2 regions of the Streptomyces sp. NBC_00670 genome follow, and region 1 is predicted to be linked to the other one. Evidence: riboswitches for the same ligand, from Rfam matches in the RefSeq annotation. Region 1 holds a riboswitch; the other holds the start of a gene.

Region 1 (7,579 bases):
TGGCGGCCTTGTCCAGGTAGTCGTCCGGGTCGGCGGAGAGGAAGAGCTGGACGGAGGGGTCGATGCTGCCGGTGCGGTACTGGGCGCTGGCCATCGTGCCGATGCCCTCGCGCAGCTCGTTGAGATCGGCCTGGCCCCGGGCGACCTTGTCCTGCAGGGTGCTGATCTGCTTCTGCAGCTTCTCCTGCTTCTCCTTGGCCCCGTTGTACTTCTCGGTGGCCTGCTCGGCCTGCTCGTAGAGCTTGTCGACCTTCGCCTTGACCTCGCTCTTGCTGGGCTTCTCGCTCGGCGCGGCGTTGGCGGCCTGCGCGCTCAGGGCGACGGCGGCGGCCGCGACGGTGGTGAGCGCGGTCACCCGCGTGCGGCTCGGCTGCTTGGGTCGACGGTGGGACGCCACGGAGGCGAGCTCCTTCTTCCTTCAGCCGCCTACCGACACGCCGGCGGGCGGTGCCCCTCCACCGTCACTCCCCATAAGTGATCAACCGAGTGGAGGTTCGAGCTGACCCTAGTGACCCTCTTGTGATCAGTTCAAATCCTCATCAGAAAAAACACGGCCCCCGCGAGCATATTTTGCCCACAACGCACAAGCAGTGACCCCTCGTTGACACTACGTTGCGTGACGATGAGCCCAATTCGGGCAAGGGGAACGGACGTTGCGGTTGGCGTGTACGGGTACGTACGGCCTCTTCGGGACACGACGGACCCGGAACGGGGCGCCCTGGTTCAGCCGCGCGAGAAACGCTTCAGGAGCACCGCGGAGGCGACCGGCCGCGCGCCGGCGCGCGCGATGCCGTCGGCGACCTCGCGGTCGGTGGAGACGACGATCACGGGCCGTCCCGGCGGCTCCGCGCGCACCAGCTGGCGGATCAGCTCGTCGGCGGTCACGCCCGGCTTGGAGAACAGCACCCGCACCCCGCGCGGCGGCGCGAGCAGCACCGGGGCGGCGAGTTCGGCGCCGTCGAAGACGCAGGTGGTCTCGGCGCCGGTCTGCGCGGCCAGCTGGGCGAGCTGCCCGAGCAGCCGCAGCCGCTGCTTCTCCAGCGGCATCTGCGGATAGCCGGTCTTGGTGACGTTGTAGCCGTCGACGACGAGGTGCGCCTGCGGCAGCGCGAGCAACTGGTCGACGACGGCCGGGTCGTTCTCGGACAGCGCCCGGTTGGCGATGTCCTTCGGGGTCATCCGGCCCGGCTCGACGGCGTCCACGGTCTCCGCGGGCCGCACGGACACCGGCGGCAGTGCCAGCTCCCGGCGCAGCCCCTGGGCGGCGTCCAGGACCGTGTCCAGGAGCAGTCTGACCCGCATGTCCTCGACGCTGCGGCCCTCGCGGGCGGCCTTGCGCGTCGCCTCCAGGGCGGCCTCGGACTCCCCCAGCCGTGCCTTCAGCCGGCGGGACTCGCTCTCCGCTGCGGACAGCCGGGCCTGCCCCTCGGCGCGCTCGGCCTCCCGCTCGGCCCGCGCCTTGCGCAGCGCCGCCTCGCCCCGCTTGACGTCGCTGAGCGCGGCCCGCAGCTTGCGGTGCAGCGACTCGGACTCCTTCTTCGCCGTCTCCAGCTCGGCGCGCAGCCGCTCCGTCTCGGCGCGGACCTGGCCGCGGGCGGCCGCGAGGTCGGCGCGCAGCCGCTCCAGCTCGGCGCGGCTCGCCTCGTCGGCCCGCTCGGCGTCCGCCCGCTGGGCCTCCTCGCCGGCCGCGGTCACCAGCTTCACCCAGCCCGCAGGGCGCAGCACATAGGCCGCGGCGGCCACGTCGAGCGGGTCGGCGGCCGGGGGCGGGGACCCGGCGTCGAGGGCGCCGGCCAGTTCCGGCTGGGCCTCTCTGAGCTTCTCGGCGATGCGCTGCCGGAACAGCGCGTCGGTCTCCACCGCGGCCGCCATGGCGTTGCCCGCGAACTTGGCCCGCCGGGTGGGCGTGAACCGCGCGTACTGCCGCAGCTGGGCCGGCAGCTCGGCCACGGTCAGCCCGCCGAAGCCGTCCGAGACGATCCCCACCACGCGTTTGCGCACGCCGTCGGGCAGCGGACGGTCGAGCACCTCGGCGGCGCCGTCGCCCGGCTCCCCGCCTTGTGTCTGAGCCATCCGTCACCCCTATTGCCTGTACGGGAGCCCCGCGCGGGGCTCCCTGTGCGGGTACCCGCTCCGCTCAGGAGCCGCTGCCCGGCCTGTCCACGAGTTCCACCTGATCCACGGCGTTGCACCAGCGGCAGCGCACCGACTCGATGGTCTCACTGACCACCTCGCGCTCCTCCACCTTCGGCACGCCGGACAGGTCCAGGTGCACGTACTCGACCGCCTTGGACGAGCGGGTCACGTCGAAACGCGTGAGGTTGCCGCAGAGCGTGCAGCGCCACCGGGTCGTCTCGGTCGGCAGGGGAACCGTCATCGTGGCTGCTCTTCCTTCTTCCGGTCTCCGTGATGCCCCAGTTTCCCTGGTGCGTGTGGGTCGTAACCCTACGGCCTGCGCGGGACCCCCCGCGGGTGTGTCCATCGCGGCGAGGCACTCCGTCCGGGTACGCCCGGGTACGTCATGCTTCGTCGCATGATCCGCGAGATCCACGACAGGGGCAGGACGGCCGTACGGGCGCTGCGGCGGCAGCCGGCGCCGGTGACGCACGGGCTGATCGCCGTGTGCTTCGTGCTCTTCCTGATGAGCCCCGCCTCGGGGTTCAACCCGGGGTACGGCACCGGGGACCGGCTGCTGCTGGCCCAGCAGACGTACTTCGCCCGCTGGGGGGTGATCCCGGTGGAGCTGTTCAGCGGCTCCGCGCGGGCCACGCTCTCCCCGGTCACCGCCCTGTTCGTGCACGGCACCTGGGTGCACCTGCTGGGCAACATGCTGTTCCTGTACGTCTTCGGCGCGATGGCCGAGGAGCGGCTCGGACATCTGGAGTTCGCGCTGTTCTACCTGGGCTGCGGGGCGCTCGCGCTGCTCGGCTACGCGGCGGCGCGGGCGGATTCCGCGCAGACCCTGGTGGGCGCCTCGGGGGCGATCTCGGCGGTCCTCGGGGCGTTTCTGTTCCTGTTCCCAGGGGCGCGGGTGACCAGCCTCTTCCCGTTCCTGTTCTTCCTGCCGCTGCGCTTCCCCGCGTGGGTGGTGCTGCCGTTCTGGGCGGCCCTGCAATGGCTGGCGGCGGGCCGGGAGGGCCAGGGGCCCGGCGTGGCCTACCTGGCGCACGTGGTGGGGTTCGCGCTGGGCTTCGGGTACGCGTGGGTGCGGTACGGCCCGATGGCTACAGTGAGGGACACAAGACCGGCCCCCGAGGGAGAGAACCAGCCGTGATCACCGCGATCGTGCTCATCAAGACCAGCGTGGACCGGATCCCCGAGATCGCCGAGTCGATCGCCGCACTGGACTCCGTCAGCGAGGTGTTCTCCGTGACCGGGACGTACGACCTGATCGCGATGGTCCGCGTCAGGGCGCACGACGAGCTGGCGGACGTCATCCCGGGCCGGATCAGCAAGATCCCCGGCGTCGAGGGCACGGACACGCACGTCGCGTTCCGCACGTACTCGCAGCACGACCTGGAGGCGGCGTTCTCCATCGGGCTGGAGTCGTAACGACCCCAGCCCCGCGGAGCGGCGGTGCGGCGGGGCGGCCGGTCAGACCGCCGGAACGCAGCGGCCGTCCTGCGTGCGGTACTCCCACGTGGCGCCCTCGCGCACCAGTTCCCGTACCGCTGCGACGAAGCGGTCGACGTGCTCGTCGGGCGTGCCCGCGCCGAAGCTCACCCGGATCGCGTTGAGGGACTTCTCCCCGGGCGCGGCCTCCGGCGCCCCGCACTCGCCCTGGGTCTGCGGGTCGCCGCCGAGCAGGGTGCGCACCAGCGGGTGGGCGCAGAAGAGGCCGTCGCGGACGCCGATGCCGTACTCGGCGGAGAGCGCGGCGGCGAAGTGCGAGCTGTTCCAGCCCTCGACGACGAAGGAGAGCACGCCCACGCGGGGCGCGTCGTCGCCGAACAGGGACAGCACCCGCACCTCGGGCACCTCGGCCAGGCCCGCCCGCACCCGCTCGATCAGCTGGTTCTCGCGGGCGACCAGGGTGTCCCAGCCGGCCTCGGTGAGCGCCTTGCAGGCGGAGGCGACGGCGTAGGCGCCGATCACGTTGGGCGAGCCGGCCTCGTGGCGGGCGGCGCTCTCGTGCCACTCCACATCGACGCCGCCGTCGGTGCGCCGGGTGACCCTGCGGCTGGCGCCGCCGCCGGCGAGGTAGGGCTCGGCGGCGGTCAGCCAGTCGGCGCGGCCGGCCAGCACGCCGGAGCCGAAGGGGGCGTACAGCTTGTGCCCGGAGAAGGCGACCCAGTCGACGTCCAGGTCCTGCACGGAGACGGGGTGGTGCGGGGCGAGCTGGGCGGCGTCCAGGACGATACGGGCGCCGTGCGCGTGCGCGGTGGCCGCCAGTTCGCGGACGGGCCAGAGCTCGCCGGTGACGTTGGAGGCGCCGGTGACGCAGACCAGGGCCGGGGCGGTGGTGTCGCGGGCGGCGAGGGCGCGCTCCAGCGTGTCGACGGCCTGGTAGGGGGTGCGGGGGGCGTCAAGGTAGGTGACGCGGGCGGCGCGCCAGGGCAGCAGGGAGGCGTGGTGCTCGGTCTCGAAGACGAACACCTCGCAGCCGGCGGGCAGCGCGGCGGCGAGGAGGTTGAGGGAGTCGGTGGTGGACCGGGTGAAGACGACCTGGTCGGCGGCGCGGCAGTCGAGGAACTCGGCGACGGTGAGGCGGGCGTTCTCGAACAGGTCGGTGGAGAGCTGGGAGAGGTAGCCGGCGCCGCGGTGGACGCTGCCGTAGTAGGGGGCGTAGGCGGCGACGTCGTCCCAGACGCGCTGGAGGGCGGGGGCGCTGGCGGCGTAGTCGAGGGCGGCGTAGGTGACTTCGCCGCCGGTGACGAGGGGGACGGTGACGTCGCGGCCGAGGACGGGGAGAGGGGTGGTGGTGGCCGTGGTGGCGGTGGTGACGGACATGGGTGAACTCCCGTGGGCGCAGGCGGAATCACCACGCGAGCGGGGGCGACGGCCCGGGCGCGCTCGCGCGTGGGTGAGGTGAAAGGGGTGTGCGGAGGCGGGGCTCTGCGGCCCTATCGCATTCGCTTGCTCACGGGGGGCTCCTCGGTGACCAGGACCCCTGGAGTGCCGAGGGGTCCGCGCTTGCCGCGGGCCTTGTGGCGGGCGGCCTGGTCTTCACCCGGGGCACCCCGCCACGGACGGAGGGTTGCCGGACAGTCGGCCGGGGCCTCATGACTGTCACTCATGACCTGCGCCCGACGCTACGGGACCCCACGCCTCCCCCGCAACCCGTCCCACATCCCGATACGGGGGGCCCGGGGTGCGTTGTCGGGTGCGGGTGGGTGGGGACTTCTCGCGCAGTTCCCCGCGCCCCTGAAAGACCGGGGGCGCCCCCAGCTTTTAGGGGCGCGGGGAACTGCGCGACCAGCCACGACGCACCCGCACCTGCCCACAACCCCCACCCACCCCCGGGGGGCCTGGGGGCGGAGCCCCCAGGTTGAGGACGGGACGGGTAGGGGCGGCGGGGGCGAAAAAATGCCGCCCGCACGCCCCCGTACCGTCACGCCCGGCGCGTGGCCGCAACCCAGCGGGAGAGCGCCTCCCGGGCCGCGCCGCTGTCGATGGACTCCGCCGCGCGCGCCATCCCGTCACGGAGACGGTCCACCAGTGGACCCTCCTCCCCCCGCAACGCCACCACCGCCGCCGCCGAGTTCAACAGCACCGCATCCCGCACCGGCCCCGCCTCCCCCTCCAGCACCCGCCGCGCGACATCCGCGTTGTAGGAGGGGTCCCCGCCCCGCAACGCCTCCACCGGCACCAACGGAATCCCCACCGACCGCGGGTCGAACGCCTCCTCCGTCACCTTGCCGTGCCGCACCTCCCACACCCGCGACGTCGACGTCGTCGTCAGCTCGTCGAGCCCGTCGTCACCGCGGAAGACGAGCGAGGAGTTGCCCCGCTCGGCGAAGACCCCGGCGATGATCGGCGCCATCCGCGCGTCGGCGACGCCGATCGCCTGGGCCCGCACCTGCGCGGGGTTGGTCAGCGGCCCGAGGAAGTTGAACGTCGTCCGGATCCCGAGCTGCCCGCGCGCCGCCGCCACATGCCGCAGCGCGGGGTGGAACTTCGCCGCGAAGCAGAAGGTGATCCCGGCCTCCTCGGCGACCTCCACCACCCGCTGCGGCGACAGGTTCAGGTCGACGCCGAGCTTCTCCAGCACATCCGACGCCCCGGACGCCGACGACGCGGCCCGGTTGCCGTGCTTGACGACCTTCGCCCCGGTCCCGGCGACGACGATGGCGGACATCGTGGAGATGTTGACGGTCTTCGCCCCGTCCCCGCCCGTGCCGACGATGTCGACCGTGTCCCCGGGGACGTCGATGACGTGCGCGTGCGCGTACATCGCGCGTACGAACCCGGTGATCTCCTGCACCGTCTCGCCCTTGGCGCGCAGCGCCACCGCGAAGCCGGCGATCTGCGCGTCGGTCGCCTCGCCGCGCATGATGAGGTCCATCGCCCAGGCGGTGTCGTCCGCGGACAGGTCACGGCCGTCGAGGAGACCGTTCAGAAGGGCGGGCCAGGAGCGGCCCGCCGCGGTGTCGCCTCCAGCGGGGGTCACAGCAGTCATACGCCGCTCCTGGCTCGTCACGAGAAGAAGAAGTCCGGCACCTCACGCGGGCCGGCCACCCCCACCCTATCCAGCCCCGCACACGGGGAAGGGCCCCGTCCGAGCATCGGACGGGGCCCTTCTCGCCGTGGCGTGGCGACAGCGGACGATCAGTGGTGGCCGTGGCCGCTGGTGATCTCCTTGTACTCCTCGACGGTGGGCTTGGGGATCTGGTTGTCCTCCCCGTAGTACGCCTTGCTGAGCTTGGCGCGGAGCTTCTGCGGCCCCTTGACCTTGCGCTCGACGCCGTTCTCGTCGACCGTCGGGCCCAGCTCGAGCGGGCTGTACTGCTCGTGCGCCGTGAGGGTGTGCAGCTGCTCCTGGCTGAGCGGCTCGTGCACCTCGATGAACTCACCGTGCGGCAGGCGCTTGATGATGCCGGACTCGCGCCCGTGCAGCACCTTCTCCTTGTCGCGGCGCTGGAGGCCGAGGCAGATCCGCTTGGTGACGATGAACGCGATCACCGGGGCGACGAAGAACGCGATCCGGACGAACCAGGTGATGGCGTTGATCGACAGGCTGAAGTGCGTGGCGAACAGGTCGTTGCCGCCACCGATCAGCAGGACGAAGTACCACGTCATCCAGGCCACACCGAACGCGGTCCGGGTCGGGGCGTTGCGCGGGCGGTCCAGGATGTGGTGCTCGCGCTTGTCGCCGGTGACCCAGGACTCGATGAACGGGTAGACGGCGATGGCGACCAGGACCAGCGGGAAGATCATCAGCGGTACGAACACGCCCAGGACGAGCGTGTGGCCCCACAGGTTGATCTCCCAGCCCGGCATGACACGGATCAGGCCCTCGGAGAAGCCCATGTACCAGTCGGGCTGGGCGCCGGTGGAGACCTGGTCCGGCCGGTAGGGGCCGATCGCCCAGATCGGGTTGATCTGCGCGATCGCGGCGACGACCGCGATGACACCGAAG
Region 2 (7,579 bases), 1.4 Mb from region 1:
TGCGCCCCAGCGCCTGGCCGTCCTGGTGCCGGTGGCGGCGCACGCCGACGTCGACCTGGGCGAGCGCGTCGAGGCCGACCGTGTGCAGCGCGTCCACCAGCATGCCGAGCTCGACGCCGTAGCCGACCGGGAACGGGAGCTGTTCGAGCAGTGAGCGGCGGGCCGCGTACTCGCCGCCGAGCGGCTGGACGAAGCCGGCCAGCAGCGGCCAGTGCATGTTCAGCAGCGGGCGGGCCATCAGCTCGGTGACCCGGCCGCCCTGCCCGGCGGCGCCGGCCAGCGGACGGTCGTACATCGCCTTGACCAGCTGCACCTCGGGGTCGGTCAGCAGCGGTCCGACGATGCCGGTGACGAAGTCGGAGGAGAACTCGCGCAGATCGGCGTCGACGAAGCAGACGACGTCGCCGCGGGTGACCAGCAGCGAGCGCCACAGCACCTCGCCCTTGCCGGGGAGGGCCGGGATGCGCGGCAGGATCGCGTCGCGGTGCACCACCCGCGCGCCCGCCGCCGCGGCCACCTCGGCGGTGCGGTCGGTGGAGCCGGAGTCGACGACCACGATCTCGTCGACGAGCGGCACCTGCCGGACCAGGTCGCGGTGGATCGCGGCGACGATCTCGCCGACGGTCGCCTCCTCGTCGAGCGCGGGGAGCACCACGCTCACCGACTGGCCCGTGGCCCGCTTGGCGGCCATGACCTGGTGCAACGGGCGGTCTGCCACGGACCATGAGCGTGCGCTCAGCCAATGCTCGACTTCCTGCAGCACGGTCGGTGGCTCCTTTTGTGATCCATCTCGCGGTACGGACGACTCTCTCAAGTGTCCTGGCCTTCGGTTACAGTCTTGAACAACGCCGATGACCGCCGCATGCCGGGGGTCGCCGACGTCACAACCGAATACCGCTCATCCAGAGGGGCAGAGGGACACGGCCCGATGAAGCCCCGGCAACCCTCCAGCCGGTCTCGTAATCGCTGATCATCGTCGATCACTTCGCGAGGCTCCCGGCTAGGGAAGGTGCCAAATCCGTCTCACGGCGAGATGCGTCGTGAGGAAGATGAGGAGAAAGGGCCTCGCCTCACATGGCTGTGCAGACTGTCGCAGAATCCACCGACTCCACCCCCTCCGGCGCCGGTTCCGTCGATCTCGGCCCCGCCGCCGCGCTCTCCTGCCGCGAATGCGGCCACCGCGTGCCGCTCGGACCGGTCTTCGCCTGCGAGGAGTGTTTCGGGCCGCTGGAGATCGCGTACGACTTCTCGGCGCACGACACCGAGGAACTGCGCCGGAAGATCGAGTCCGGCCCCGCGAACATCTGGCGGTACGCCCCGCTGCTGCCCGTCCCGGCCGACGTGGCGACGAAGCCGAACATCAACCCCGGCTGGACCAAGCTCGTCAAGGCCGACAACCTCGCCCGTGAGCTCGGCGTCACCGGCGGGCTGTACGTCAAGGACGACTCCGGCAACCCGACGCACTCCTTCAAGGACCGTGTCGTCGCCCAGGCCATCGAGGCCGCCCGCGCCTTCGGCTTCACCACCCTGTCCTGCTCCTCCACCGGCAACCTGGCCGGCGCGGTGGGCGCCGCCGCCGCCCGGGCCGGCTTCCGCTCCTGCGTGTTCATCCCGCACGACCTGGAGCAGGGCAAGGTCGTCATGGCGGCCGTCTACGGCGGCGAGCTCGTCGGCATCGAGGGCAACTACGACGACGTGAACCGTTTCTGCTCCGAGCTGATCGGCGACCCGGCCGGCGAGGGCTGGGGCTTCGTCAACGTCAACCTGCGGCCGTACTACGCCGAGGGCTCCAAGACGCTGGCGTACGAGATCTGCGAGCAGCTCGGCTGGCGGCTGCCCGACCAGCTCGTGGTGCCGATCGCCTCCGGCTCCCAGCTGACGAAGATCGACAAGGGGCTGCGGGAACTGATCCAGCTCGGGCTGGTCGAGGACAAGCCGTACAAGATCTTCGGCGCCCAGGCCGAGGGCTGTTCGCCGGTGTCGACCGCGTTCAAGGCGGGCCACGACGTCGTACGGCCGCAGAAGCCGGACACCATCGCCAAGTCGCTGGCGATCGGCAACCCGGCCGACGGCCCCTACGTCCTGGACATCGCGCGCCGCACGGGCGGGGCGGTGGAGGACGTCAACGACGAGGAAATCGTCGACGCGATCCGGCTGCTGGCGCGGACCGAGGGCATCTTCGCGGAGACCGCCGGCGGTGTGACGGTCGGCGTCACGCGGAAGCTGATCGAGGCCGGTGTGCTCGACCCGTCGCTGACGACCGTCGTCCTCAACACGGGGGACGGCCTCAAGACGCTGGACGCGGTGGCGGGTACGGGGCTCACCGCGACGATCCGGCCGTCCCTGGACTCCTTCCGGGAGGCGGGGCTCGCGTAGCCGGCCGGCTCGCGCCCCGCTTTCCCCCACCGCGCCCCTACGGGGCGCCTCGCATCCGACCGGAGGTCATCACCCCCATGAGCGTCACCGTTCGCATCCCCACCATCCTGCGCACCTACACCGGCGGCAAGGCCGAGGTCGGCGCCGAGGGCGCGACCCTCGGCGAGGTCATCGCGGACCTGGAGAAGAACCACACCGGGATCGCCGCCCGGGTCCTGGACGACCAGGGCAAGCTGCGCCGCTTCGTCAACGTGTACGTCAACGACGACGACGTCCGCTTCGAGCAGGGGCTCGACACGGCGACGCCGGAGGGTGCGGGCGTGTCGATCATTCCGGCGGTGGCCGGCGGCTGAGCGGTTCCCGCGGTCGAGCGGCTGACGTTACCTTCGGTAATGTCGATCACCGTGTGTTCATCGGATTGCCCCCTCCGTGAGAGAAACGGAGGGGGCAATTCTGCATGGTTGAGCACGGTACAGTTGGGGAACGCGCCCCGGATTTCTGTGACCGGGGCAGGGGGATCCTGCCGCGCTTCCGACAAGAAGTAGCCAAAGTGTGCGGACCTTTTGCGACTATTGCTCCTTTTGTGCGGCCCGACTTGCCCTGAATTCCGGGGAATTCTCCGTATATTCCCGACCCGTCGTGCCCAGATTTCTCGTCCGACTGACCTGTTGCAGACGGCAGTTGGACAGATACATTCAGCCGCGGTCGACGCGTTCCGGCGCACGCCCCCAACCGTTGGGGGGTGAGGTCTGACCCGGGTCCGCGAAGTGCGGGTCCGTGCAAGGGCCAGTAATAGGGGAGTTGGGCATGGCTCAGGGCACCGTCAAGTGGTTCAACGCGGAGAAGGGGTACGGCTTCATCGCGGTCGACGGTGGTGCGGATGTGTTCGTCCACTACAGCGCGATCCAGATGGACGGTTACCGCACTCTGGAAGAGGGCCAGCGGGTCGAGTTCGAGATCTCGCAGGGTCAGAAGGGGCCGCAGGCGGACATGGTCCGCGTTGCCGGCTGACGCGCGCGCCGACTGAAAGTTCGACGTGAACGAAGGGCTCGTGGGCACCGTCGGGTGCCCGCGGGCCCTTCGGTCTGTCCGGGTCCGACGGGGTGGCGCTTGCACTCTCGGGGGGTGAGTGCTAATCATTGGCGTTAGCACTCACACGGTGAGAGTGACAACGAAGGACCGGGTCGGTGAGGCCCTGGCGAGGTGGGGCAAGGAACCATCCGCCGGTGCCGTCCGTCGCGGGCGCGGGCGCGGTCCGGAGCAATCCACCCCAGTCCGGGAGGACCACTTCACATGGCCAAGATCATCGCGTTCGACGAGGAGGCGCGGCGCGGCCTCGAGCGCGGCATGAACCAGCTCGCGGACGCCGTGAAGGTGACGCTCGGCCCCAAGGGCCGCAACGTCGTCCTCGAGAAGAAGTGGGGCGCCCCCACGATCACCAACGACGGTGTCTCCATCGCCAAGGAGATCGAGCTCGAGGACCCGTACGAAAAGATCGGCGCCGAGCTGGTCAAGGAAGTCGCCAAGAAGACGGACGACGTCGCCGGCGACGGTACGACCACCGCCACCGTCCTCGCCCAGGCGCTGGTCCGCGAGGGCCTGCGCAACGTGGCCGCCGGTGCCAACCCGATGGCCCTCAAGCGCGGTATCGAGAAGGCCGTCGAGGCCGTCTCCGGTGCCCTGCTCGACCAGGCCAAGGAGGTCGAGACCAAGGAGCAGATCGCCTCCACCGCCTCCATCTCCGCCGCCGACACCCAGATCGGCGAGCTCATCGCCGAGGCGATGGACAAGGTCGGCAAGGAAGGCGTCATCACGGTCGAGGAGTCCCAGACCTTCGGTCTGGAGCTCGAGCTCACCGAGGGCATGCGCTTCGACAAGGGCTACATCTCGGCGTACTTCGCGACCGACATGGAGCGCATGGAGGCGTCGCTCGAGGACCCCTACATCCTCATCGCCAACTCCAAGATCTCCGCGGTCAAGGACCTGCTCCCGCTCCTGGAGAAGGTCATGCAGTCGGGCAAGCCGCTGCTGATCATCGCCGAGGACGTCGAGGGCGAGGCCCTGTCGACGCTGGTCGTCAACAAGATCCGCGGCACCTTCAAGTCCGTCGCCGTCAAGGCCCCGGGCTTCGGTGACCGCCGCAAGGCCATGCTCGGCGACATCGCCATCCTCACGGGCGGCGAGGTCATCTCCGAGGAGGTCGGCCTCAAGCTGGAGAACGCCGGTCTGGAGCTCCTGGGCCGCGCCCGCAAGGTCGTCATCACCAAGGACGAGACCACGATCGTCGACGGCGCCGGCTCCGCCGACCAGGTCGCCGGCCGGGTCAACCAGATCCGCGCCGAGATCGAGAACAGCGACTCCGACTACGACCGCGAGAAGCTGCAGGAGCGCCTGGCGAAGCTCGCCGGCGGTGTCGCGGTCATCAAGGCCGGTGCCGCCACCGAGGTCGAGCTCAAGGAGCGCAAGCACCGCATCGAGGACGCCGTCCGCAACGCGAAGGCGGCCGTCGAGGAGGGCATCGTCGCCGGTGGTGGCGTGGCCCTGCTCCAGGCCTCCCAGGTCTTCGAGAAGCTGGAGCTCGAGGGCGACGAGGCCACCGGTGCCGCCGCCGTCAAGCTGGCGCTCGAGGCCCCGCTGAAGCAGATCGCCGTCAACGCCGGCCTCGAGGGCGGCGTCGTGGTGGAGAAGGTGCGCAACCTGACCCCGGGCCACGGCCTCAACGCCGCGAGCGGCGAGTACGTCGACCTGGTCAAGGAAGGCATCATCGACCCGGCGAAGGTGACCCGTTCCGCGCTGCAGAACGCCGCCTCCATCGCCGCGCTGTTCCTGACCACCGAGGCCGTCATCGCCGACAAGCCGGAGAAGGCCGCCCCGGCGGGCGCTCCGGGCGGCATGCCGGGCGGTGACATGGACTTCTGATCCTCACAGGGCCCGGCCACCCACCGGGCCCACCGAGGATCGGACACGTCCGAAACGCGTCGAGGGCGGCGCTCCCCGTACGGGGGGCGCCGCCCTTCGGCGTGTCCGGAGCCGGCGGAGTCGGGGATGGCCCCGGTCACCGTCACGGGGCCGGTGGGAATGCCGGGACGGCGCCCGCGCATTGACCCTCGTGTGCGCATTACATGCGCGTGCACATACTGACCGGTTCTCCCATGCCCCCGAGGAGCCCCTTCGATGACCGCCCCCGCCTCCGCCGCCACGTCCGAGTCCGCCGCTCGCGTCGCGCGGATCCTCTCCCGGCCCGTCGCCCTGAACGGACTGACCGTCCCCAACCGCATCGCCATGGCGCCGATGACCCGCTCGTTCTCCCCGGGCGGTGTCCCCGGCGAGGACGTGCTCTCGTACTACGCACGCCGGGCCGCCGCGGGCGTCGGGCTGATCGTCACCGAGGGCACCTACGTCGGCCACGCCTCGGCCGGGATCAGCGACCGCATCCCCCGGTTCCACGGCGAGGAGCAGCTCGCGGGCTGGGCGAAGGTCGCCGAGGCGGTGCACGCGGCGGGCGGCACGATCGTGCCGCAGCTCTGGCACGTCGGCATGGTCCGCGAGCAGGGCCAGGCGCCCTTCCCCGACGCTCCCGCCGTCGGCCCCTCCGGTCTGCGTGTCGGCGAGGAGGAGGCCACCGGCCGGGCGATGACCCGACAGGACGTGGACGACGTCATCGGCGCGTTCGCCGACGCGGCCGCCGCCGCGGAGCGCATCGGCTTCGACGGCGTCGAGCTGCACGGCGCCCACGGCTACCTCCTCGACCAGTTCCTCTGGGCCGCCACCAACCGCCGCAGCGACGCCTACGGCGGCGACCCGGTCGCCCGTACGCGGTTCGTGGCGGAGATCGTCGAGGCGGTGCGCGCGCGGGTGTCGCCGGAGTTCCCGGTGATCCTCCGCTACTCGCAGTGGAAGACCGGCAATTACGACGCGCGGCTCGCCGGGACGCCCCAGGAACTGGAGGCGATCCTCACGCCACTCGCCGAGGCCGGGGTGGACGCCTTCCACGCCTCCACCCGGCGCTACTGGCTGCCCGAGTTCGACGGCTCGGACCTCAACCTCGCGGGCTGGTCGAAGAAGCTCACCGGCCGCCCGGCCATCACCGTCGGCTCGGTCGGCCTCGACGGCGACTTCATCGGCTCCCTCTTCAACGGCGAGGGCGCGACCGTCCGGAACATCGACGAACTCCTCGACCGTCTGGAGCGCGACGAGTTCGACCTCGTCGCCGTCGGCCGCGCGCTGCTCCAGGACCCCGAGTGGGCGGCGAAGGTGCTGGCCGGCCGCTTCGACGAACTGGCCCCCTACGACGCGGCCTCGGCGAAGACCCTGAGCTGAACCTGCGAGCGGGGGCCGCTCACAGGCCCCCGCCCATCGGTTCGATGTCGACGCGCACCGGGTGGCCCCACACGCGCAGCACCTCGTAGTCGGTGAACTCGTGCACCAGCCGGTACGCCATCGCCGGGCGGGGCCCCCGGCGCTGCGCGTTCAGGTACAGCTCCGCCTCGCGCCGGTCCCGGCGCGGGGTGCCGCACAGCTGCCACTCCTGCCCGTTCCACGCCTCGGGCAGCCAGCGCTGCTGCGGCTGCGGGCGGTCCTCCCGCGTGCCGTACCGGGAGGCGACGCGCTCGCCGGGACCGGTCGCCGTCCGGCGCGGCCCGCCGCCGTCGTACTCCGCGCGCCGGGCCGCCCGGCGCCGCGTCTCGCACAGCAGGCACAGGTCGGGCGCGTCCTCGTCGACGGGCCCGGTCGGATGTTCGGCACACCGGGTGGTGGGCTTCTCCCCGCTGAGGCTCTCCTCCAGCAGGTCCAGCGCCCGCTTCAGGTCGTCCTTGGCCTCGTACAGCTTGGCGTCCGGAGTGTCGGGGTTCAGCGCCTCGCCGTGCTCCCCGAGCACGCGCAGAGCACGGCCGAGCGCGGTGAGCTGTGCGTGGTTCATGTCCGCCAGGGTCGCACACGCCACCGACAGCGCGGGGTGCCGCCGGTCACGCGGGGGTGGTCCAGCGTTCCTCGCCGTCGTGCGGCTCGCCGGTCGGCCGCATGCCGAGGGCTGCCGCGACGGCGGCGGAGGCGCGGTGCTCGGGGTGCACGTGGGCGGTGAGCCGCCCGGCACCCCGGGTGCGCAGCCAGTCCGCCATGACGGCGGCGCCCTCCTTCGCGTAGCCGTTGCCCTGGTGGGCGTGGCCGACGACCCAGGCGAGTTCGGCTTCGAGGTGGTGGG

The links. Region 1 has a riboswitch for S-adenosylmethionine ahead of OIE12_RS08875 (aminotransferase class V-fold PLP-dependent enzyme). Riboswitches for the same ligand answer to the same signal wherever they lie in the genome.
Region 2: linked by a shared signal. The riboswitch ahead of thrC (threonine synthase) and the one ahead of OIE12_RS08875 (aminotransferase class V-fold PLP-dependent enzyme) in region 1 are both predicted to bind S-adenosylmethionine.

The regions. Positions count from the first base shown of each region.
Region 1 is NZ_CP109017.1:1,990,539-1,998,117, forward strand. Features, by position in the region: gene OIE12_RS08850 (C40 family peptidase) at 1-397, opposite strand, end outside; gene OIE12_RS08855 (NYN domain-containing protein) at 724-2,073, opposite strand; gene OIE12_RS08860 (hypothetical protein) at 2,138-2,377, opposite strand; gene OIE12_RS08865 (rhomboid family intramembrane serine protease) at 2,534-3,274, shown strand; gene OIE12_RS08870 (Lrp/AsnC family transcriptional regulator) at 3,271-3,552, shown strand; gene OIE12_RS08875 (aminotransferase class V-fold PLP-dependent enzyme) at 3,595-4,950, opposite strand; SAM riboswitch class IV at 5,125-5,241, opposite strand; gene trpD (anthranilate phosphoribosyltransferase) at 5,552-6,619, opposite strand; gene qcrB (cytochrome bc1 complex cytochrome b subunit) at 6,769-7,579, opposite strand, start outside.
Region 2 is NZ_CP109017.1:3,350,009-3,357,587, reverse strand. Features, by position in the region: gene OIE12_RS14885 (glucosyl-3-phosphoglycerate synthase) at 1-763, opposite strand, end outside; SAM riboswitch class I at 896-1,056, shown strand; gene thrC (threonine synthase) at 1,075-2,376, shown strand; gene OIE12_RS14875 (MoaD/ThiS family protein) at 2,454-2,729, shown strand; gene OIE12_RS14870 (cold-shock protein) at 3,184-3,387, shown strand; gene groL (chaperonin GroEL) at 3,670-5,295, shown strand; gene OIE12_RS14860 (NADH:flavin oxidoreductase) at 5,551-6,696, shown strand; gene OIE12_RS14855 (hypothetical protein) at 6,716-7,297, opposite strand; gene OIE12_RS14850 (GNAT family N-acetyltransferase) at 7,344-7,579, opposite strand, start outside.